Regions from separate parts of the Stenotrophomonas sp. X genome, predicted to be linked through region 1. Evidence: predicted binding sites of a transcription regulator. Region 1 holds the regulator's gene; the other holds the start of a gene.
What was found. Region 1 encodes FliA, which starts transcription of late flagellar genes. Its sites were predicted from a motif close to TAAAGTTTNNCNNNCNNNGGCCGATAA; they were not measured.

Region 1 (10,769 bases):
AGTCGTCAAGGATGCCGGTACTGTTCATGCGGCCTGCTCCAGGGCGCGGGCATCCTCGCCGAGGATCCAGTTCAAGGCGCGCCGGTAGGCGGCCAGGCCACGGCCCGGGTAGTCCTCGCCAGCGCTCGGCAGGGTCAGCCCGGCGGCGTTGCTGATGCGGGTATCGATCGGAATGGCGTCTTCCCACACGCGGTTGCCGTGGCGATCCTGCATGGTGCGCAGCGACTCGTTGCCGGCGCGGGTGCGGCGGTCGAACAGGGTCGGCAGGATCGAGATCGGCAGCGGGCGGCGGCGCGAGCGCTCGACCATCTCGCCGGTGCGGACCATGCCATCCAGGCCGTGCAGGGCCAGTGGCTCGGCCTGGGTGGGAATGATGAGACGGTCGGCTGCGGCCAGCGCATTGATCATCAGCAGGCCGAGGGTCGGTGCGCAGTCCAGTAGGATGTAGTCGTGCTGGCCCTGGTGGCGCGCCAGCGCGTTCTGCAGGGCCAGGCCGAGGCCGGGCTGGTTGGCGCTGCGGCGTTCCAGCGTGGCCAGCGCCGACTGTGCGCAGACGTAGTCCAGGCCATGGATGTTGCTGGCATGGCACAGGCCGGACAGGTCCGCTGGCGGTGTGCCGAACAGTTCCAGTACGCCGGCCGGCGGCGGGTCCACCGGCACGCCGAAGGCGCGGCTGAGCGAGGCATGCGGATCGAGGTCGATCAGCAGCACGCGATGGCCGAGCGCGGCCAGGCCGCGGCCGAGGGCGAGGGTGGTGGTGGTCTTGCCGACTCCGCCCTTCTGGTTGGCGACTGCCCAGATGCGCATCGGATTACTCCTTCATTGCCGGGGGAACGGCGGCGCCGACGCGGCTGCCAGCCGGCACCGGCGGCAACTTCACCGGTGCGATGGGGGAGGTGGGGGCGCTGGCCGGAGTTGCGGCGGCCTGTTCGGTGACGGTGCTGTCGGTGGCGCCGGTGGCTGCGTTCAGGCGCTGGCCGAGCGGATCCACCGAGTGCGACGTGTCGGCCAGGATGATGACCATCACCCGGCGGTTGCGGTTGCGGCCCTGCGCGCTGTCGTTCTCTTCGCGCGGGCGGAACTGGCCATAGCCGACCATCGCCAGCCGCGACGGCTGCACGCCCTGGTCGGCGAAGAGGTGCACCACGCTTGCGGCGCGCCCGGCCGACAGTTCCCAGTTCGACGGGAAAGTGGCGGTGGCGATCGGCACGTTGTCGGTGTGGCCTTCCACGCGCACGCTGTTGGGCACGTCGCGCAGCACCTCGGCCAGGCTGGCCAGGGTCTGCCGCGCATGCACGTCCAGCGCGGCCGAGCCGGTAGGGAACAGGATATCGCTGTTGATCTCGACTTCGATCCACAGTTCGGTGCGGCGCACGCTGATCATGCCGCGGTCGATCAGCGGCGCCAGTGCGGCGGTGAGGCGATCGGCAATCGTGTTGAGCTGGCGCTCGGCACGGGCGATCTGCTCCTGGTTGTGCACTGACACCGGCATGCGCATCTGCGAGGCCATCGACGGCAGCAGGGTCGGGTCGTGCGAGGGCGCCGGCGCGGAGGGACCGATCTTGGTGCCGGACTTGATCACCGAGGGGCTGTCCCAGCCGCCGCCCTGCACCTGCTTGTTGCCCACCTGCACCGGGTTGATGGTGCGCGGTGCGCCACCGAAGGCATCGGTCAGCGCGTCGGCCATGATCCGGTACTTGCCCTCGTTCACCGAGGAGATCGCATACATGACCACGAAGAAGGCGAGCAGCAGCGTCATCAAGTCCGCATAGGGGATCGCCCATGCTTCGTGGTTGGCGTGCTCTTCGTGGTGCTTGCGGCGGGCCATGTCAGTGCAGGAAGCCGGAGAGGTTGGTTTCGATGTTGCGCGGGTTCTCGCCCTGGGCGATCGAGATCAGGCCTTCGATGACCATTTCGCGGTCGCGCGTGTTGTGCGAGATCACACTCTTGAGCTTGGCGGCGATCGGCAGGAACAGCAGGTTGGCCGAAGCGATGCCGTAGATGGTGGCGGTGAACGCGGCGGCGATGCCGTGGCCGAGCTTGCTCGGGTCGGCCAGGTTCTTCATCACTGCGATCAGGCCCAGCACGGCACCGATGATGCCCAGCGTCGGTGCATAGATGCCCATTGCTTCGAACACCTTGGCGCCGGCCTGGTCCTGGTGCTCCTGGCTGCCCAGTTCGATTTCCAGCATGTGCCGCATCGATTCGGGCTCGACGCCGTCCACCAGCAGCTGCAGGCCCTTGCGCAGGAACGGGTCCTGCTGTGCTTCCACCTGCGATTCCAGGCCAAGCAGGCCCTGGCGGCGGGCGATGTTGCTCCACTCGACGATCTGCTGGATCAGCTCGCGGCGGTCGCTGTGCGGTGGACGCACGACCCAGCGCACGATGCTGAACGCATGCTTGAACACCGCCGGCGAGGTGTGCAGCAGGATCGCAGCGACGGTGCCGACGATGACGATCACGAACGCCGCAGGCGACCACAGCGACGCCAGGCCGGCGCCCTTGAGGATGCTGCCGCCGACCAGCGAGGCCAGGGCGAGAAAGAGTCCAATGAGGCTGAGTCTATCCATGGATCCGGTATCGGCTTGTATGAATGGGACTTGAGACACCGGTACGGGCTACTGGTGCGACTTCACGGTTTTACGGGTTCAGCAAGTGGGTCAGTCGTGCGGGCTGCGCAGGCCGTCCACATCCAGGATCAGCGCCATGCGACCATCGCCGATCAGGGTTGCACCGGCGTAACCGCGCAGGCCGCGCAGGGCCTTCGGCAATGGCTTGATGACCACTTCCTCGCGCCCGCGGACCTGGTCCACGACCAGGCCGAAGCGCGCTTCACCGGCCTGCAGCACGACGATGGTCAGCAGGGTCGACGTGGCGGGCGTCACATCCAGCCACTGGCGCAGATCGACCAGCGGCAGCGTATGCGAACGACGGTCGAGCACGGCGCGGCCATCGAACCAGCCCAGCGAGGTGCGCGGCGCGTGCAGCACTTCCATCACGCGCGCCAGCGGCAGTGCATAGACGTCCTCGCCGGCCTGCACCAGCAGGGTCGGCAGGATCGCCAGGGTGAGCGGCACGCGGATCAGGAAGCGGCTGCCACGGCCCAGCTCGGACTGGATCTGGATCTGGCCACTCAGTTCGCGGATGCGCGACTGCACCACATCCATGCCAACGCCACGGCCGGAGATATCCGTGACCTGCTGCTTGGTCGAGAAGCCAGGCAGGAACACCAGGTGCAGGCACTCCTCGCTGCTCAGGCGGGCGGCAGCTTCCGGATCGATCAGGCCCTTCTCACGCGCCTTCGCGCGCAGCTTCTCCGGATCGATGCCGGCACCGTCGTCCTGCACTTCAATGCTGACGTAGTCGCCTTCCTGCTGGGCCGACAGGCGTACATGGCCCATCCGCGGCTTGCCCTGTGCTTCGCGCAGATCGGGCATTTCCACGCCATGGTCGATGGCGTTGCGGACCAGGTGCACCAGCGGGTCGGCCAGCGCTTCGACCAGGTTGCGGTCGAGCTCGGTCTCGGCGCCGATCAGCTCCAGGTCCACTTCCTTCTTCAGCGAGCGGGCAACGTCTCGGGCGACCTTGGGGAAGCGCGAGAAGACCTTGCCCACCGGCTGCATGCGGGTACGCATCACCGCCGACTGCAGGCGCGCGGTGGCGATGTCCAGGGTCGACACGGCGCGGTCCAGTTCCTCGTCGCGCAGGCGCGCACGCAGGGTCTTGAGCCGGTTGCGTGACAGCACCAGTTCGCCGATCAGATTGACAATCGCGTCCAGGCGCTTGGTGTCCACGCGCACGGTATGTTCGGCTTCGGCCAGCGGCTTGGCGGCCGGCTTGGTCGCCGCTGCAGTTGCCGGTGCGGCCGGTGCGGCCAGTGGGCGTGGTGCCGCGATCGGTGCGGGCGCTACCGCAGCGATGGGCTTGGCGCCGGGTGCGGCGCCACCGTGCAGCTGGTCGAGCAGGGCTTCGAACTCGTCTTCGCTGATCAGGCCGTCGTCAGCCTTCTTTGCCGGCGCGACCGCAGTCGGCGCGTTACCACCGTGCAGCTGGTCGAGCAGGGCCTCGAATTCGTCGTCGGTGATCAGGTCGCCGCTACCGGCCGCCGCTACGGCGGTCGGGGCGGCCGGCGCGGTGGCGCCTCCGTGCATGTCGAACTGGGCGATCAGCTCCGGCGGCGCATAGCCCGGCTCGGTGCCGGAGGAAACTGCATCCAGCATCGCTTGCAGGTAGTCCAGCGATTGCTGGGCGGCATCGAAGTGATGGGCCTGCAGCACGGCCTGGCCCGCGCGCGCGATGCCCAGCGCTTCTTCGGCGGCGTGGCACAACTCGACCATGGCGGTGACGCCGAGGAAGCCGGCGCCGCCCTTGAGCGTGTGGTAGCCCCGGAACACCGCGTTGAGCTGCTCGGTGTCCTGTGGTGCCTGCTCCAGCGACACCAGCTGTTCGCCCAGGCGATCCAGGATTTCCTGCGCCTCGATGATGAAATCGGCAGTGATGTCGTCGGATACCGCGCTCATGCTTACAGCCCCAGGTCCGACAGCAGGTCGTCGGCGTCGTTCTGCGAGACCGCGTGGCGGTCCAGTCCCTTCAGTGCCGGCCCGGCCAGTTCCGGATCGGTGCGATGCTGTTCCGGCGGCAGGCCGAGCGCGCCGAAGCCCTCGTGCACGCGGCGGACGATGCCGACCACGCGACGGATGATCTGCCCGGTCAGGTCCTGGTAGCTCTGGGTCAGGGCGATCTCGGTGAGGTTGTGGCGGATGCGCTCGAGCTGCGCATCCTGGCCCGGCTGCAGGCCTTCGGCGCGCAGCTGTTCGGTCAGGCTGCGGCATTCCTCGGCCAGGTCCAGGGTGCGGTGCGTCGCCTGTTCGGTCATCGCCACCACGTGGTCCAGGCGTGCGCAGGCATCGTCCAGTTCGCCGGCCTCGCTGGGTACGGTCGGCAGTTCACCCAGGGCCTGCCCGAGCTCGCGGGCCAGCCGCGAGAGGCCGCTCATCATCGGCTGCGTGCGCAGCGCGACCAGCCCGTCGATGCGTTGCCGCCAGGCGGTTTCGTCACCGGACTCCAGTGCGTCCAGTGCTTCCTGCAGGCGCAGGGCGAGGGCATTCTTGTCGACCGTGGTGTCCATCAGGCGCTGGCCGCCAGGCGTTCGAAGATCTTGCCGAGCTTCTCTTCCAGCGTCTGCGCGGTGAACGGCTTGATGATGTAGCCGTTCACGCCGTTCTGGGCCGCTTCGATGATCTGCTCGCGCTTGGCTTCGGCGGTGACCATCAGCACCGGCAGGGTCTTCAGCTTGGCATCGGCACGGATCGCCTTGAGCAGCTCGATGCCGGTCATGACCGGCATGTTCCAGTCGGTGACCACGAAATCGAACGGCTGGCTCTGCAGCAGCGACAGCGCGGCATGCCCGTCCTCGGCTTCGGCGGTGTTGGTGAAGCCCAGATCGCCCAGCAGGTTCTTGACGATGCGACGCATGGTCGAGAAGTCGTCGACGATCAGGATGCGCATGTTCTTGTTCAAAGCAGAGTTCCTTTGTTGTTCATTCCGGGCGGCCGGGGGCAGCTGCCTCGGGGATGTTCATTCTTCGAGGCCGGCGTCGACGGCCTCGAATACCTTCAGCCGGCCGCGCAGGCGCAGCACGGCCTGGCCGTGGATCTGGCAGACCCGCGACTCGCTCACGCCGAGCACCGCGCCGATCTCCTTCAGGTTGAGTTCCTGCTCGTAGTAGAGCGAGAGCACCAGCTGTTCGCGCTCGGGCAGATGGCCGATGGCCTTGCCCAGCTCGCGGCCGAACTCGCTGCGCTCCAGTACCTGCTGCGGGGTCGGGCTACCCTGGGCGACCGTGTCCAGCTCGCCCTGGTCCTCGATGCGCGACTCCAGGCTCAGCACCTGGCCACGCGCGGCGTCTTCCATCAGGCGCAGGTACTCGGGCAGTGGCATCTCCATCGCGGCGGCCACTTCGGTGGCGCTGGCGGCTCGGCCGCTGCTCTGTTCCAGGCGGCGGATGGTGGCCGCAGCATCGCGTGCACGGCGGTGCACCGAGCGCGGCACCCAGTCGCCACGGCGGATCTCGTCGATCATCGAGCCACGGATACGGATCGAGGCATAGGTCTCGAACGAGGCGCCCTGGTCGGCGTCGTAGCTGCGCGACGCCTCGATCAGGCCCATCATGCCCGCCTGGATCAGGTCGTCGACTTCGACGCTGGCCGGCAGGCGCGCGGCCAGATGGTGGGCGATGCGCCGCACCAGGTCCGAGTGCTGGGCGATGACGTCGTTGGCCGCCGAGCGCTGGACTTCCCTGTACTGGGCCGCGCCTTTCATGCCGCCACCCCGCGCTGCTTGAGGATGCGTTCGAGGAAGAACTCGACGCCGCCGCGTGGTTCGGTCGGCGCCTGCCAGCGGGCCGTGCGGCGCGCGATCTCGGTGATCGCCAGTGCGGACGGGCTGGACGGGTAGGCCTTCACCACCGGCTGCTGGCGCTGCACCGACAGGCGCAGCCAGTCATCCTGCGGCACGCAGCCCAGGTAGTTCAGCGAGACATCGGCGAGGAACTTCTCGCAGACGCGGGTCAGCTTCTCGTACAGTACGCGGCCCTCGTTGGGATCGCGCACCATGTTGGCCACCACCTGGACGCGGTCCACGCCACGTTCGCGCGAGAGCACCTTGATCAGCGCGTAGGCGTCGGTGATCGACGCCGGCTCGTCACAGACCACCACCACGGTGTCCTGCGCGGCCTGGCAGAAGGTCAGCACGCCGTCGGTGATGCCTGCGGCGGTGTCCACCACCATGATGTCCAGCTCGCGTTCCAGCTCGGAGAACACGTTGACCAGGCCGACGTGCTCGGCCGGGGCCAGCTCGGCCATGTGCCGGCGGCCGGACGCGGCCGGGACCACCAGCACGCCGTTCGGGCCTTCGACGATGACGTCGTCCAGCGAGCAGCGGCCGGCAACCAGGTCGGCCAGCGTATAGGTGGGGTTCAAGCCCAGGATCACGTCGATGTTGGCCAGGCCGAGGTCGGCGTCCAGCAGCAGCGTGCGCTTGCCCATGCCGGCCAGCGCCACGGCCAGGTTGGCCGACACGTTGGTCTTGCCCACGCCGCCCTTGCCGCCGGTCACGGCGATGGTGCGCACAGGGCCGAGCGGCTCGCTGCGGGTGGCCGACAGCGGGAAGGTCTTGGTCAGCTTGGCGTACTCACGCGACGGCATGGTTCAACTCCGGGTTGCAGGGCATATCGGCCGCTCGGCGCAAATCTTCAAGGCGAAGTACGAGATTGGCCGCACTGGCCCGGTGCAGGTCGTCCGGAACGTCCTGGCCGTCGGTCACCCAGGTGATCGGCAGGGCGTGGTCCACGGCCACCGACAGGGCGTTGCCGAAGCGGCCGGTTTCGTCCAGCTTGCTCAGCACCAGGCCCTGCAGGTTGGCGGCACCGAAGCGGCGGACCACCTCGTCCATGTCGCCGAAGCTGGTGTTGGCCGGCAGCACCAGCAGGGTGCGCACCTGGCGCGCGGCGCGCAGCCACTGCAGCTGGGCGGCCAGCGCGCGGTCGCGCGGGCCCAGTCCGGCGGTGTCGATCAGTACCAGCTTGTAGTCCTTCAGGCGTTCCAGCAGCTGGTCCAGGTCGGTGCCGCTGTTGGCCTCGTGCACGGCGATGCCGAGCTGCCGGCCGTAGCCATACAGCTGCTCGCGGGCGCCGATGCGGGTGGTGTCGGTGGTGACCAGAGCCACGTCACGCGGCGCGTGCTTCTCGGCGAACCGCGAGGCCAGCTTGGCGATGGTGGTGGTCTTGCCGGCGCCGGTCGGGCCCACCAGCGCGATCACGCCGCCTTCCTCCAGCGGGTCGACCGGGGCAATCGGCAGCTTGCGCGAGATCAGCCCCAGCATCAGGCCGCGGCCTCGGTGCGCCTCGGTCTCCAGCGGAATCTGCATGGCGACGTCGCGGGCCAGGCCAGCATCGAAGCCGTACTCGTCCATCAGGTCCAGCGCGGTGGCGCGCACCGGGCAGCCGCGCAGGCGCTCGTCGGTGAAGCGGTTCATTTCGCGCTCGATCACCTGGCGCATGCCGGCCACTTCCTGGCGCAGCTGGCGGATCTCGGCGTCGTCCTGGGCGACCACGGTCAGGACCGGGGCTGGGGCGAGCGTCGGCGTCGGCGCGGCTTCGACGGTGGCATCGGCCAACGCCGGTTCGCTGACGGCGACCTCCGGCTGCGTTTCAGACAGGGCTGCGGTCGGCAGCGGCGGCGGCTGCACCGCCGGCGCCACGCTTTCGTGATGTGCCTGGTGCGGCGGATCGATCTGGAAACGGGCGCGGTTGGCCGGCGCGACGACGGCCGGTGCCGGCGCCGGAGCAACGATGGCCTCGGCGAACGGGGCGAAGATCTGGTCCGGCAGTGCCGGTTCATTGACGGCGGCGCGTGCCAGCGTGGCGGCAAAGCCGGTGCTGCCGCGGGTCGGCACGATCTCGTCGGCGCTGTCGAGGGTGCGGCCGGTAGCGCCCACTGCTGCACGGGCGAGGGCGGCCACCGCCGAGGTGGTGGCGGCAACCGGTTCCGGTGCCGGGGTGCTGCTGCGGCGGCGGGTGACGGCGGCGATCACCGCGTCGGCGGCGGTGCGCGGCTTGGGTGCCGGCGGCGGTGCAACGTCACGGCGCGAGGCTTCCAGCGCACGCTGCACGGCGCTTTCATCATAGTTGGCGGCGGCAACGATCTCGATGCCTTCCTCGATCCGGCGGTTGGACAGGATCACGGCGTCAGGACCATGCTCCTTGCGCACCAGGTTCATGGCCGAGCGCATGTCGGCGGCGACGAATCGTTTGATTTTCATGCTGTGGTCACGAGGCGAAGACGGCGGGGTGGTGGTCGGGGAACTCGGGTGGTCGGTGGTCTGCACGGTGCGGGTTCCCCTTGGTGTCTGTCTGTTGCGTTGGTTCGAAAGTGGTGTCTGTTTTCTGGCGCATCGGCGGGCGGCGTCAGCTGATCGTTCCGACCAGCTTCAGGCGCTTGTCCTCCGGCACCTCGCTGTAGGCCAGGACCGACAGCGACGGAACGCTGTGGCGGACCAGGCGGGCCAGCGCGGCGCGCACCGGGCCAGGTACCAGCACGACCGCGGGCTCGTTGCGGGCTTCCTGCTTGCTGACACATTCGGCCAGGCTCTGGTGCAGTCGCTCAGCGAGTCCGGGTTCCAGCGCGGCGCCGTTGCCCTGCGTGGACTCCTGCAAGACACGTTCCAATTGCGGGTTGAGGGTGAACACCGGCAGCTCCGCCGACATTCCGGCGATCTCCTGCACGATGAAGCGGCCCAGTGCGGTGCGCACCGCGGCGGTCAGCACGGCCGGGTCCTGGCTGCTGGGCGCATGTTCGACCAGTGCCTCGGCGATCTTGCGCAGCTGGCGGATCGGAATGCGCTCGACCAGCAGGTTCTGCAGCACGCGCACCACCGCCGACAGCGGCAGCGCCTTCGGCGTCAGATCTTCGACGAGCTTGGGCGCGCTCTTGGCCAGGTTGGCCAGCAGGTGCTGCACTTCCTCATGGCCGAGCAGCTCGGGTGCGTGTTCGCGGATCAGGTGCGACAGATGGGTGGCGACCACGGTGGCCGGGTCGACCACCGTGTAGCCCAGCGTTTCGGCCTGGGCGCGCTGGTGCGGCTGGATCCAGGTGGCATCCAGGCCGAACGCGGGATCCTTGCCGGCAATGCCCTCCAGTGCGCCGAGCGCGCTGCCCGGATCCAGGGCCAGCTCGCGGTCGGGGTGGATCTCGGCGGTGGCCACCGGCACGCCATGCACCAGCACGCGGTAGCCGTTGGCCGGCAGTTCCAGGTTGTCGCGGATGTGCACCGAGGGAATCAGGAAGCCGACATCCTGGGTCAGCTTGCGGCGCACGCCCTTGATGCGCGCCATCAGTTCACCGCCCTGGTTGCTGTCCACCAGCGGGATCAGCCGGTAGCCGACCTCCAGGCCCAGTGGATCGACCGGGCGCAGCTCGTCCCAGCTCAGTTCGGCGGTCGGTGCCGCGGCGGCCGGGCGGCCGAGTGCATTGAGCGCGGCGGCATCGGTGCCACTGCCTGTCGCATCGGCAGCCGGTGCCTTGGTCTTGCGATACAGCTTCCAGGCGATGAAGCCAAGGATCGAGGCCAGCGTCAGGAAAGCGACGTTGGGCATGCCCGGCACCAGGCCGACCAGGCCGATGATGCCGGCGGTGATCGCCAGCGCGCGGTACTGGCCGAACACCTGCCCGGTCATGGCCTGGGCCATGTCCTGCGAACGCGAGGCGCGGGTGACCAGCATCGCCACCGCGCTGGACACCAGCAGTGCCGGCAGCTGCGCCACCAGGCCGTCACCGATGGAGAGCAGGGTGTAGGTGGCAGCGGCGTCGCCGAACGGCATGCCATGCTGCAGCACGCCCACGGCCAGGCCGCCAAGCATGTTGATGAACAGGATCAGGATGCCGGCGATGGCGTCGCCGCGGATGAACTTGCTGGCACCGTCCATCGCACCGTAGAAGTCGGCTTCCTCGCGGACTTCCTCGCGGCGCAGCTTGGCTTCCTCGCGCGTCAGCAAACCGGCGTTGAGGTCGGCGTCGATCGCCATCTGCTTGCCGGGCATCGCGTCCAGGATGAAGCGCGCGGTCACTTCCGAGACGCGGCCGGCGCCCTTGGTGATGACCACGAAATTGATGATGGTCAGGATCGCGAACACCACGATGCCGACCGCATAGTTGCCGCCGATCACGAATTCACCGAAGGCCGCGATGACCTTGCCCGCAGCGTCGTGGCCG
Region 2 (10,769 bases), 1.7 Mb from region 1:
CAGGTTGCTGTTGTTCAGCACGCCGCTGGCGCTGACCGTGCTCACGCCACCGGTAGTGGTCAGTGCGGTGGAGACCAGGCTGCCGTTGAGCAGCAACTGGCCACCCTGTACTTCGACTGCCGAGGTGAGGGTGTTGGTGCCGTTCAATTCCAGCGTACCGTCCTGCAGTACCGCACCGTTGAAGCTGTTGTTGCCGCTCAGGCGCAGCCAGCCGATACCGGATTTGGTCAGCTTGCCAGGGCCACCGATGTCGTTGGTCCAGTTGTCCCAGGCATCGCCTTCCCAGGCTTTCAGGCCGCCGGCCTTCTGGTTCATCACCACGTTGGTGTCCACGCGCAGCGAGCCGTAGCCCTCGATGGCCTTCTTCAGGTCCACCATGCCCCAGCCGTAGATCGGATCGATGCCTGCTGCACCCAGGTCGCGTGCGGTGGTCAGCAGCACGTCGCGTACCTGCGCGTTGTCCAGATAGGGGAAGCGCTCCATCAGCAGGCCGAGCGCGCCGGTGATGTGCGGCGCCGCCATCGACGTGCCGGTCTTGGTGCCATAGACGTACTGGGTGTTCTCGCTGTCGATGATCAGCCGCACATAGGCGGAGGTGTTCTCGACGCGGCCCTGGATATCGCCGGACACGATGGTGCTGACGATGTCGGTGCCGGGTGCCGAGATGCACCAGTTGGCGGCAACGCCGCAGATGCTGGAACTGCCATCGATCACATAGTCGGTTTCGCCCGCAGCGGCGTTGGGCCGGCGGACGTTGGCGACCGCGAGCCAGTACGGTTCCAGTTCGGGCTTCCAGCGCGGCATGGCGGCCGTGATTCCGGCGACGGCGCCGCTGCCGTTGCCAGCCGACCACACCTGGATGAGGGTGGAGCCCGGGGTATCGCCATTGCTGGCGTAGATGCTGCCGTACACGCCGTAGTCGGCACCGATGTTGGCGTACTGCTGGTCCAGCGCGGCGGCGGTCATGTTGCGCGTGGAGATGCCCCAGCTGTGGTTGATGGCACGCACGCCCTGCGCCTGGATCTGTGCATACATGTCCAGCGTGGCGGCGTCATCCGGATCGGTGCGGTACACCGCGCGCGGGCGATAGTAGTTGTCCGGATCCAGGCGCCACTCATAGTAGGTGTCGCCGAACACGCGGGCGGCGGTGAGATCCGCACCAAAGGCCACGCCATGCATGCCGGTGCCATTGCGGTTGGCGCCGATGGTGCCAAGCACATGCGTTCCGTGGTCGGCGTAGCTGAAGCCATAGGGCTGGCCGGCGGCGATCAGGCGTGCCGCGAGTGCGGCCGGAACGCCGGCACCGAGGCCGTAGTAGTTGTAGCCGGGCTGTTCGCCGCGGGTCTGCCCGCAGGCACCGGTCCCCGCGACCACACCCGGCGTCGCGCAGTCGGCACCGATGGTGATGCTGGAGGTATTGCGTCCTGCAAACTCCGGATGCGCCAGCGCGGAGCCCGAATCGAACAGCGCCAGGCGTACGCCCTTGCCGGTCAGGCCGCGTGCATAGGCGTAGTCCGCGCCCATCGCAGCCAGGCCCCAATCGGCGTTGAATTCATCGCTGCGCCAGCTGGCCGGATCGCCCGGGTTGCCAAGAACGGCGGTGCTGCTGGCGGCAGGTGCAGCGGCCGTCGCTGCGGGTGCAGCGTTGGCAGCAGGCTGCGCCCATGCAGCCTGCATCTGGCGCTGCTGCTGCCAGGCCTCGAGTGATTCGCTGGCCATGGCTGGCAGTGTGGTGGCCAGCAGCAGCGAGCTGGCGACGGCAAGCGCCAGCGGGCGGTGCGACAGGGAGCGGGACGAACGGCCGTACAGCGGGTGATTCATCGGACAACTTCCTTGGTTGACGGACAACAAGGCCGTTAACGCAAAGGCATGGCGATATCCCCCAGTAAATGTGAAGAGATTTTTATGAACGTGTTAATGTTGTGTGATCGGTGCATGACATGGCTCCGCCGGGCCGGGCATCGCGATCCTTCTTTCCGAGGCCTTGGAGCCGTCTATGCGTAACGCATTGCGTAAACCACAGTTGGCGATATTGGGTAGTGCCGATCCTCGCAGCGACGCGTTCGAGCGCGCAGCTGAAGCAGGGCGTTTCCTGGCCGAGCAGGGCATCACGCTGGTCAGCGGCTGTGGCAGTGCCGCTACGCGGGTAGCTGCCGAGCAGGCGGTAGCCGCCGGTGGCCAGGTGCTCAGCGTGATCCCGGAAAGCGGCATGCCGGCAGCCGATTGGCCCGCCACGGTGGTGGTGCCCTGTGGCATGGGCGATGCGCGCAACCTGATCATGGCCCTGGCCGGTGATGCCTGCATCGTGATCGGCGGGCGCGCCGGTACGATCTCGGAGGTTTGCCTGGCCTGCCTGCACAAGCGGCCGCTGCTGCCGCTTGTCGGGGCCGGTGGCTGGTCCGATGCGCTGCCGGACAACCCGCCGGACGAGCGCGGCAATTCGCCGATCCTGCCGTGGCGCAACATTGATGAGTTGGCCGGGCAGCTGCGTGTGCTGGGGTTGCTGCACCGCTGAGTCGAGCGGCATCGGCCTTCACCCAGCGTCCCGTGTGCAGCGCTAAGGTGGCCCGGCCTGGGATCACCAGGCTTATCAAGGAGCGATGTCGATGCGTACTTTCGGGAAAGTGATCGCCGGTGTTGTGTTCGCGTTGGCCTGCAGCGGCTCGGTGGCCGTGGCCGGACCGGTCCAGCCCTGCGATCTACCCTGCTGGAAGGCTTACCAGGCATGTGTGTCCGGTGGTGGTGATGCCATGGAATGCCAGTACGAATACGATCGATGTGTCATGGACCGCTGCGGCGCGGTGTAAGCCCAACCATGCTCGGCTGAAGACGGGCCCCGTCCGTGACGGGGCTCTTCTGTTCGTGCGCAAGGTCGGGCAGTCTCGACACATTCTTCCTGGTGGAGTGGAACATGGCCGTCAAGCGTGTCGTCGCCAACATCGCCACGCCCGATCCCTCACGTGCCGCTGCGTTCTATGGCGAGCTGCTCGGCATGCCGGTGGTGATGGACCATGGTTGGATCGTCACCCACGGCGGGCAGGGCAGTGCGCTGGCGCAGGTCAGCTTCGCCAGTGAAGGGGGTTCGGGCACGCCGGTGCCGGACCTGTCGATCGAAGTGGACAAGCTGCAGGACGTGCTGCAGCGCATGCGCGCGGCCGGCATCGCGCTGGAATATGGCCCGGCCGACGAACCCTGGGGCGTTCGGCGCTTCTTCGTCCGCGATCCGTTCGGTCGGCTGTTGAACATCCTCGCCCACGCCTGAGCGGTGGATGGTGCCTCGCCACGCCTGACGGTGCGCGCGGGACGATGACCGTCTACCGGAGTGCTGGCCCTGCTCGCGGCATCCGGGCTGCTCCGGCAGCCCAGGCGCGCCTGAACGCGCCGCGGTCAGCCCTGCTGGCGTTGTGGACCGTCCCCCGTTGGCGTCGCTTCGGCCGCTTGCCGCTGCTGCCGTGCATTGGCGTGGCGAGCGTGCCCGCCTTCGCGGCCGATCGCTGCCATGTGCTGGCGGTTGCGGCTGATCGCCTCGCCGCCCTTGCGGCCGGCCACGCGTGCCTCGGCCGGGCTGAACTCATGTGCATTGCCGGACGCATGCGCGGCGCGTCCTCCCTTTGCGGCGATCGCGCGCTGCTTGTCCTGGTCCATCGAGGCGAAGCCACGATGGGAAGTGCCGTGGTGATGGTCGGCCATGGGAAGGCTCCCGTTGCATGGAAGGGAAGCTCATCCTTGCCGGTGCCCGGCTAACGGAGTGTCCGCACCGGTGCGGCTGCCTTCACGCCGCACCGTACTGCTTTTCACGGCGCAGGTACGCCGCTGCGCGCATCGCCCTGCGTGGCTAGGACGAACTGCACCCTTCACCCAGGCCGGCGTGATGGGCTCGACCGAAGAGGAGTACGTGCTCGGCAATACAGACCCTTTGGCCGCGCAGTGCCGCACGCTGGAGCTGCGCCTGGGCAAACGGCGGCTGGACCTTCCTCAGCGAAATCGGAATGGCCGCAGAGCAGCAAGGCTTCAGCGCCGGCGGGCGTCCTGCAGGCGCTGCGCGAAGGGCCGCTGTGCGAGCGCTGCAAGGGCGTCGCGTAGTACCTGCTCCAGCGGCTGCCCCAGATCGGTATCGAGGCTGCGCGCCGCACGCGCGGTGGCCTGCCATTGCGCCTGCAGCGCAGGCATCGCGCGCTGTGCGCGGGGGCTCAACTGCAGGATGCGTTCACGTCCATCGTCGCCGCTGGACGCGTGCAGCCAACCATCGCGCACCATCGCCGCCACGGTCTGGCTGAGCGCCGAATGGCTGAGCCCGCAGGCCGATGCCAAGTCCTTGATCCGGCAGGGGCCCTGCGCCATCAGCGTGCGCAGCACCGGTGTGTAGCGGGGCCGGTAGTCCAGTTGCAGGTCCCGGTAGGCCTGCTCGACCGCCGGGTCCAGCTGGTCGAGCAGGGCGCGCAGCAACGTGCCGAGCGTGGCGTGTTGGAGATCCATGACCGGGATGATATATAAGCGCTTATATATCTTCAACGCGGAGGTGGTTGATGGCCGTGTCCTGGATGCTCGTTGCGTTGCTGGCAGGGGCCTGCCCGGCGCAGGACGAAGTGCTGCGCGCGGCGGCCACCGCCGTGCAGGCGCAGTACCTTGACGAGGCGGAGGGCGCCCGTATCGCCGATGCCCTGCGCACCTGGTCGGTGCAGCAGCGCTTTGCGGACAGCTGTTCGGATCCGGTTGCATTCAGCGCACGCCTGAACCAGGACCTGGACATGTTCGATGGCCACTTCCATGTTGAACGCGTGGACGCAGCGGCCGGCCAGGACGATTGGTTGATGGCCTGGCGCGCCGATGCCCGCAGCAATGGTGCCGGCGTGCGCGAGGTGCGGGTGATGGAGGGCAACATTGGCTACCTGCGGCTGAGTACCTTCTATCCGCTGGATCTGGCGCGCCCGAAGTTCGCTGCGGCCCTTGCCCTGCTGGCCGACACCGATGGCCTGGTGCTGGATCTGCGCCAGAACGGGGGCGGCGACGATGCAAGTGCCGACCTGCTGGTACGCACGCTGCTGGACGCGAAGATCGATGCGGTGCAGCAGCTGGACCAGCGCGGCCGGCGCACGCCGGTCCCGCTGCCGCCTGCCAACCTGCCTGCGTACCTGAAACCGCTGGTGGTGCTGATCGACCGCCGAACCGGTTCGGCGGCCGAGTTCGTCGCCTATTCGCTGCAGGCACTGGGCCGCGCGCGGATTGTCGGTACGCGCAGTGGCGGTGCCGCGCATATGTTTGGTGATCCTGTGCTGCTGCCCGATGGCTATCAGATCAGTATTCCCGACCGGCAACCCATCAATCTGCGCACCGGTGGAAACTGGGAACGTACTGGCGTGAGGCCTGATGTGGCCGGCGGCGACGATCCGCTGTTCATCGCGCGGCAACTGCTGGCGCCTGCGAAGTCGTCAAGATGAACGCACGATTGCATGGCTGTCCTATCGCGGATGCGCGATTGCATGCCTAGAATCGAAGCATCCCGGTAGTTCCCGGGCGCTTCGAGTGAATGGACTCAATGAAGATTCTGTTGACCGGCAGTTCCGGCCGCATCGGGCGCGCGATCTTCGGTGCGTTGGCGGCTGCCCACGAAGTGGTGGGGCTGGACCGCAGTCCGTTTGCCACCACGCGCATCATTGCCGATGTCAGCGATCGGCAGGCCGTCGCGCGCGCGGTGCAGGGCGTGGATGCGGTCATCCATACCGCGGCCCTGCATGCCCCGCATGTCGGCCTGGTGCCGGATGCGGTGTTCCAGCAGATCAACGTGGAGGCCACCGCACACCTGCTGCAGGCGGCACGCGAAGCCGGTGCACGGCGCTTCGTGCTGACCAGCACCACTGCGTTGTATGGCCATGCCGTGGTGGCCGGTGGCTGCCGTTGGATCGACGAAGACACCGAGCCGCTGCCGCGCACGATCTACCACCGTACCAAGCTGCAGGCAGAGACCCTGGCCGAAGCCGCCGCCACGCCGGGCTTCAGCGTTCGCGTGCTGCGCATGGGCCGGTGTTTTCCGGAACCGCCCGAACGGATGGCGATGTTCCGCCTGCATCGCGGCATCGACGCCCGCGATGTGGCCAGCGCACATGCTGCACTGCTGCTCGACGAAGGCGCCCGGTTCGCGCGCTATCTCGCCTGCGCACCGACGCCGTTCCGGCGCGAGGACTGCCTGGAACTGGCCACCCACCCGCGCAGCGTGCTGGCCCGTCGCGCGCCGCAGCTGCTGGCCGAGTTCGAACGCCGTGGTTGGCCGCTGCCATTGAGCATCGACCGTGTCTACGACAGTGCCCGCCTGCGCGGCGAGCTGGGCTGGCAACCGTGCTTCGGGCCGGACGACGTGCTTCAGCAGTATGCCGTCGGCAGCATCGAGGTACTGCCGCGGGCACAGTGGATCAAGGACCGCGTGGCCGAGTGAGGGCATCGCGAGAGGGGGAGCGTTGAGCCGACCCTGAGCGGATTCAGGAATGTGCAGGCCGACCGCCTCAACCTCGTTGGCGGGCGGCCGCTAACCCAGTGCGCTTCCAGCGCCGGGCGCGCCCCGGCGGCCGGTGGCCTGCGCGACGGATCGCGCGCCTGCGCGGTGCCCTCGTGGTGCCGGTCGTCCTGAACTGCCTTGCGGACCCTCCCATGTCTTCTTCCCGCTCTGCCGCTGCCCAACGCCCGGGCAGCATCGCCCACAAGTTGATGCTGGGCACCGCCGTGATCGCGCTGCTGTGCTTCGGCCTGACCGCCTTCCTGATCTACCGGCAGGCCAGCGCCAGTCTGATCAGCGCCTCGCGCCAGACCATGACCAGCGAGGCCAACGCTGAGGCGCGCCAGGTGGCGGCTGATCTGGGCACCGCTTTCGCCAGCAATGACGCCATGGTCGAGGCCGTGCTGGCCCAGCGTGCCCGTGGTGATATACCCGACCGCGCCAGCTTGGCGGCGGTGCTCGGCGAACAGCTGCGTGCTCATCCTCAATGGCTGGGCAAGAGCACCATGTGGGAGGCCGATGCCTTCGACGGCAAGGATGCGGAGTTCGTCAATACCGAAGCACACGATGCCACCGGCCGCTACATGAGCTACTGGGCCTGGCAAGACGGCAAACCGCAGCAGTCGGTGATGACCGACTACACCGAGACTGCCAGCGGTTCCGGTGACTGGTACATGGTGCCCAGCCGCGACAAGCTGCCGAAGGTCAGCGAACCTTACGCCTATGACATCGCCGGCCAGAAGGTGCTCATGAGCACCCTGAGCACGCCGATCATCGAGAACGGCAGATTCCTGGGCGTGTTCACCGTCGACTTCTCGCTGGCAGCGCTGCAGAAGCACCTGTCAACGCTGAAGCCGATGGGGGCTGGCCGCGTCGAACTGCTGTCGCCCAAGGGCGTGGTGCTGGCCTCGGCCAATGCCGCCGAGATCGGCAAGCCGCGCAACGATGCCCTGACCCGCAGCATGCTGGCCGACATCGCCGCCGACCGTCCGTTCGAGGCCTTCAGCCCCGACGCAGCCGGCAATGTACGCGTGTATGTGCCGCTGCGCGTGGGCGACGCCCCGCAACGCTTCGCGCTGGGCGTGGTGATGCCGCATGCGGTGATCGTGTCTGAGGCACGCCAGCTGCTGTGGCTGACCCTGCTGGTCGGCGTGATCGCCGCGCTGACCCTCAGCGCCGGCGTCTACGTGCTGCTGCGCCGCCTGGCGATCCGCCCGTTGGCCGAAGCGGTACGCGTGGCCGGAGATGTCGCCGCCGGCAAGCTGGACAGCACGCTGCCGGCGCGCAGCAACGACGAAGTGGGGCGCCTGCTGGACGCAATGCAGGGCATGCGTGGGCAGTTGCAGTCGGTGATGGCTGCGCAGGCCGAAATGGCGCGCCGGCACGATGCCGGTGAACTCAGCTATCGCATGGATGCTGCGGCCTTCCCGGGCGAGTACGGCCGCATGGTGGCCGACAGCAACCAGCTGGTGGCCTCCAGCAATGCGGTCACCCAGCGCCTGGTTGAAGTGATGCAGCGCTATGCCGTGGGCGACCTCAGCGTGGACATGGAAGTGCTCCCGGGCGAGAAGGCGGTGTTCACTGCCGCGATGGCCACCACCAAGCGCAACCTGGCGGCGATCAACGAGCAGATCCAGCAACTGGCCGCCGCCGCCGCCGCCGGTGACTTCGCCGTGCGCGGTGATGCACTGCGCTTCGAACATGATTTCCGCCGCATGGTGGAGACCCTGAACACAATGATGCAGGTCAGCGACCACAACCTGGCGGCACTGTCGACGCTGCTGCGCGCGATCGCCGCCGGTGACCTCAGTGCGCGCATGCAGGGCGACTTCCACGGCGTGTTTGCGGTGATGCGCGACGATGCCAACAGCACCGTGCAGCAGCTGACCCAGATCGTCGGCCAGATCCAGCAGTCGGCGGCCAGCATCCGCCTGGCCGCCGGTGAGATCGCCGCCGGCAACAGCGACCTGTCGCGCCGCACCGAGCAGCAGGCCGCCAACCTGGAAGAAACCGCCGCGTCGATGGAAGAACTGACCTCCACCGTGCGCCAGAATGCCGACCATGCGCTGCAGGCAAACACGTTGGCCGGTTCCGCAGCGGGCGTGGCCAGCGAAGGCGGCCAGGTGGTCAGCCAGGTGGTGCACACCATGGAGCAGATCGAGGCGTCTTCGCAGCGTATCGCCGAGATCATCTCGGTGATCGATGGCATCGCGTTCCAGACCAACATCCTGGCGCTGAACGCCGCAGTGGAAGCGGCGCGCGCCGGTGAACAGGGCCGTGGCTTCGCAGTGGTGGCCAGTGAAGTGCGGGCGCTGGCGCAGCGCTCGGCGGGTGCTGCCAAGGAGATCAAGGAGCTGATCGACGCCTCGGTGGCCCAGGTCGGTGCCGGCGCGCAGCTGGTGCACGGTGCGGGGCGCACCATGCAGGACATCGTCGGTCAGGTCGGCCGGGTCAACGAGATCATGGCCGAGATCTCGGCCGCGTCGCGCGAACAGTCGGCCGGCATCGAGCAGGTCAACCAGACCGTGGTGCAGATGGACGAAACCACCCAGCAGAACGCCGCGCTGGTGGAGGAAGCCAGTGCCGCCGCCCGTGCGATGGAGGAGCAGGCCGAGCAGCTGGCAGTGGCGGTGTCGCGCTTCCGCCTGCAGGCCGAGCCGGAGGGCATGGCCCGCCGCGCGGCTTGATGCCGGAAACGAAGACGCCCGGCGGCTGCCGGGCGTCGGATGCATCCTTGCCGCGCATCCTGCGCAGGTCTGATGGCTCAGAACATTCCTTCAAACGGATTCCAGCTGGCCCGTCCTTCCACCTTTTCCAGGTAGTAGCTGTAGTTGGTGCTGGAGGCGACCAGCAGGTTCATGGCGATGAACAGCATGCGCCCGACGACATCCGGCAGGAACATGCTGACGATGGCCAGCGCGATGTTGATGCCGATCACCACCAGTGCCTTGCGCCACATGCCGAGAATCAGCAGGTAGATGGCACCGAAGAACAACGCGAAGAAGTTCAGGTTGATCTTCAGGCGGTCACCAAAGGACAGTGCCTTCCAGGCCTGCTTGAAGCCGGGGTTCTTGGGGGCGCCGTGCTGGCGGAAGAAGTTGAAGCGGAACTGCCACTTCGGGCTGAACTGGGACAGGTCGGTGGTATTCATTGGGAAACATCCCTGTGAGAAAACGTTTTCATGATAGGGCAAGTCCTATTCAGGATCCAAGCGCTAGCGTCAAGAATGTGACGCCTGCCTTGTTCCCGCGCCTGCGGCCAAGCGCCGCGCCGTCACCCACCCGCCTTGTTTTTAGGATAGGGTGCGCAGTTCCGCTGCCGCCCCGGCTGAACCCGTGCGGCGGCGGGATGTCCATGGAGGTTGCATGACCACACCTGCTACACCGGAAAACGCACCGGGACCGGTGCTCCTGCCGACACCTGAAGTGGTGCAGGCACAACAACTGCTCGCGCGCCAGCAACTGGCGGTGGCGATGGACCGTGCGCGCACGGCCGCCACGCGGGATGCGGCTCCGGCCGCGCTGGAAAGCGAGTAACCCGCAACACCGTCGATCGCGCTGGCATGTCGCCAGCGCGATCACGGCGCGTGCCGCCGGTCAGAACCGCGCGGTCATGCTCAGGAAGTAGCTGCGCCCGGCGACGAAGTAGTCGGTGGAGCCTTCCGCATACAGCTTCTTGTCGGCCAGGTTGCTGACGCCACCGCGCAGGGTCAGCACTTCGTTGACGTTCCATGCCGCGGTCAGGTCATACAGCGTATAGGCCTTGAGGAAGGTCGTGGCGGTGCCGGTCTGCCTGCCGGTGTACTGCGCCGACAGGCTGCCGGAAAACACCGTGCTGGGCGCCCAGTCCAGCGACGAATAGCCGGAGAACTCCGGTGTATCGATCAGGTTGCGGCCGGTGGTCAGGTTCCTGGCTTCCTTCATCCAGGTCGCCGAGGTGCGCCAGCGCCACTGCTCGCCGAAGCGGACGTTGAGGTTGCCTTCCATGCCTCGGGTGCGCGCGCGCTGTACGTTGCTCATGCGCGTCCACCAGATGCCGTTGAACCGGCCCAGTGGTGCGTACTCGATCTTGTTCCGGAAGTCGGTGTGGAAATAGGTCACGCCGACATCGATCAGGTCATTGTCGAAACTGATGCCGATCTCGCGGTTGGTGCTGGTCTCCGGATCCAGGTCCGGGTTGCCGGCCATGTAGCACCCGCCGCGGGTGTAGCCCAGCGGGATCAGCGAGGTGCAGCCGCGGCCCCCGGACTGGGTAGCGGCACTGGCCGAGTTCTCGGTCAGGC

Region 2: a site for FliA is predicted at 6,498-6,524, ahead of ACZ75I_RS17210 (methyl-accepting chemotaxis protein). Genes of this name have one in related genera too.

Annotation. Positions count from the first base shown of each region.
Region 1 is NZ_CM146756.1:2,001,088-2,011,856, forward strand. It holds gene ACZ75I_RS09165 (chemotaxis protein CheW) at 1-28, opposite strand, end outside; gene ACZ75I_RS09170 (ParA family protein) at 25-807, opposite strand; gene motD (flagellar motor protein MotD) at 812-1,828, opposite strand; gene ACZ75I_RS09180 (flagellar motor protein) at 1,830-2,570, opposite strand; gene ACZ75I_RS09185 (chemotaxis protein CheA) at 2,661-4,520, opposite strand; gene ACZ75I_RS09190 (protein phosphatase CheZ) at 4,523-5,128, opposite strand; gene cheY (chemotaxis response regulator CheY) at 5,128-5,520, opposite strand; gene ACZ75I_RS09200 (RNA polymerase sigma factor FliA) at 5,578-6,321, opposite strand; gene ACZ75I_RS09205 (MinD/ParA family ATP-binding protein) at 6,318-7,205, opposite strand; gene flhF (flagellar biosynthesis protein FlhF) at 7,192-8,820, opposite strand; gene flhA (flagellar biosynthesis protein FlhA) at 8,966-10,769, opposite strand, start outside.
Region 2 is NZ_CM146756.1:3,746,041-3,756,809, reverse strand. It holds gene ACZ75I_RS17250 (autotransporter domain-containing protein) at 1-1,821, opposite strand, end outside; gene ACZ75I_RS17245 (SLOG cluster 4 domain-containing protein) at 1,997-2,515, shown strand; gene ACZ75I_RS17240 (hypothetical protein) at 2,607-2,807, shown strand; gene ACZ75I_RS17235 (VOC family protein) at 2,912-3,262, shown strand; gene ACZ75I_RS17230 (KGG domain-containing protein) at 3,388-3,690, opposite strand; gene ACZ75I_RS17225 (MarR family winged helix-turn-helix transcriptional regulator) at 4,012-4,476, opposite strand; gene ACZ75I_RS17220 (S41 family peptidase) at 4,527-5,438, shown strand; gene ACZ75I_RS17215 (NAD-dependent epimerase/dehydratase family protein) at 5,537-6,430, shown strand; gene ACZ75I_RS17210 (methyl-accepting chemotaxis protein) at 6,643-9,174, shown strand; gene ACZ75I_RS17205 (DUF2628 domain-containing protein) at 9,252-9,638, opposite strand; gene ACZ75I_RS17200 (hypothetical protein) at 9,853-10,023, shown strand; gene ACZ75I_RS17195 (TonB-dependent receptor domain-containing protein) at 10,084-10,769, opposite strand, start outside.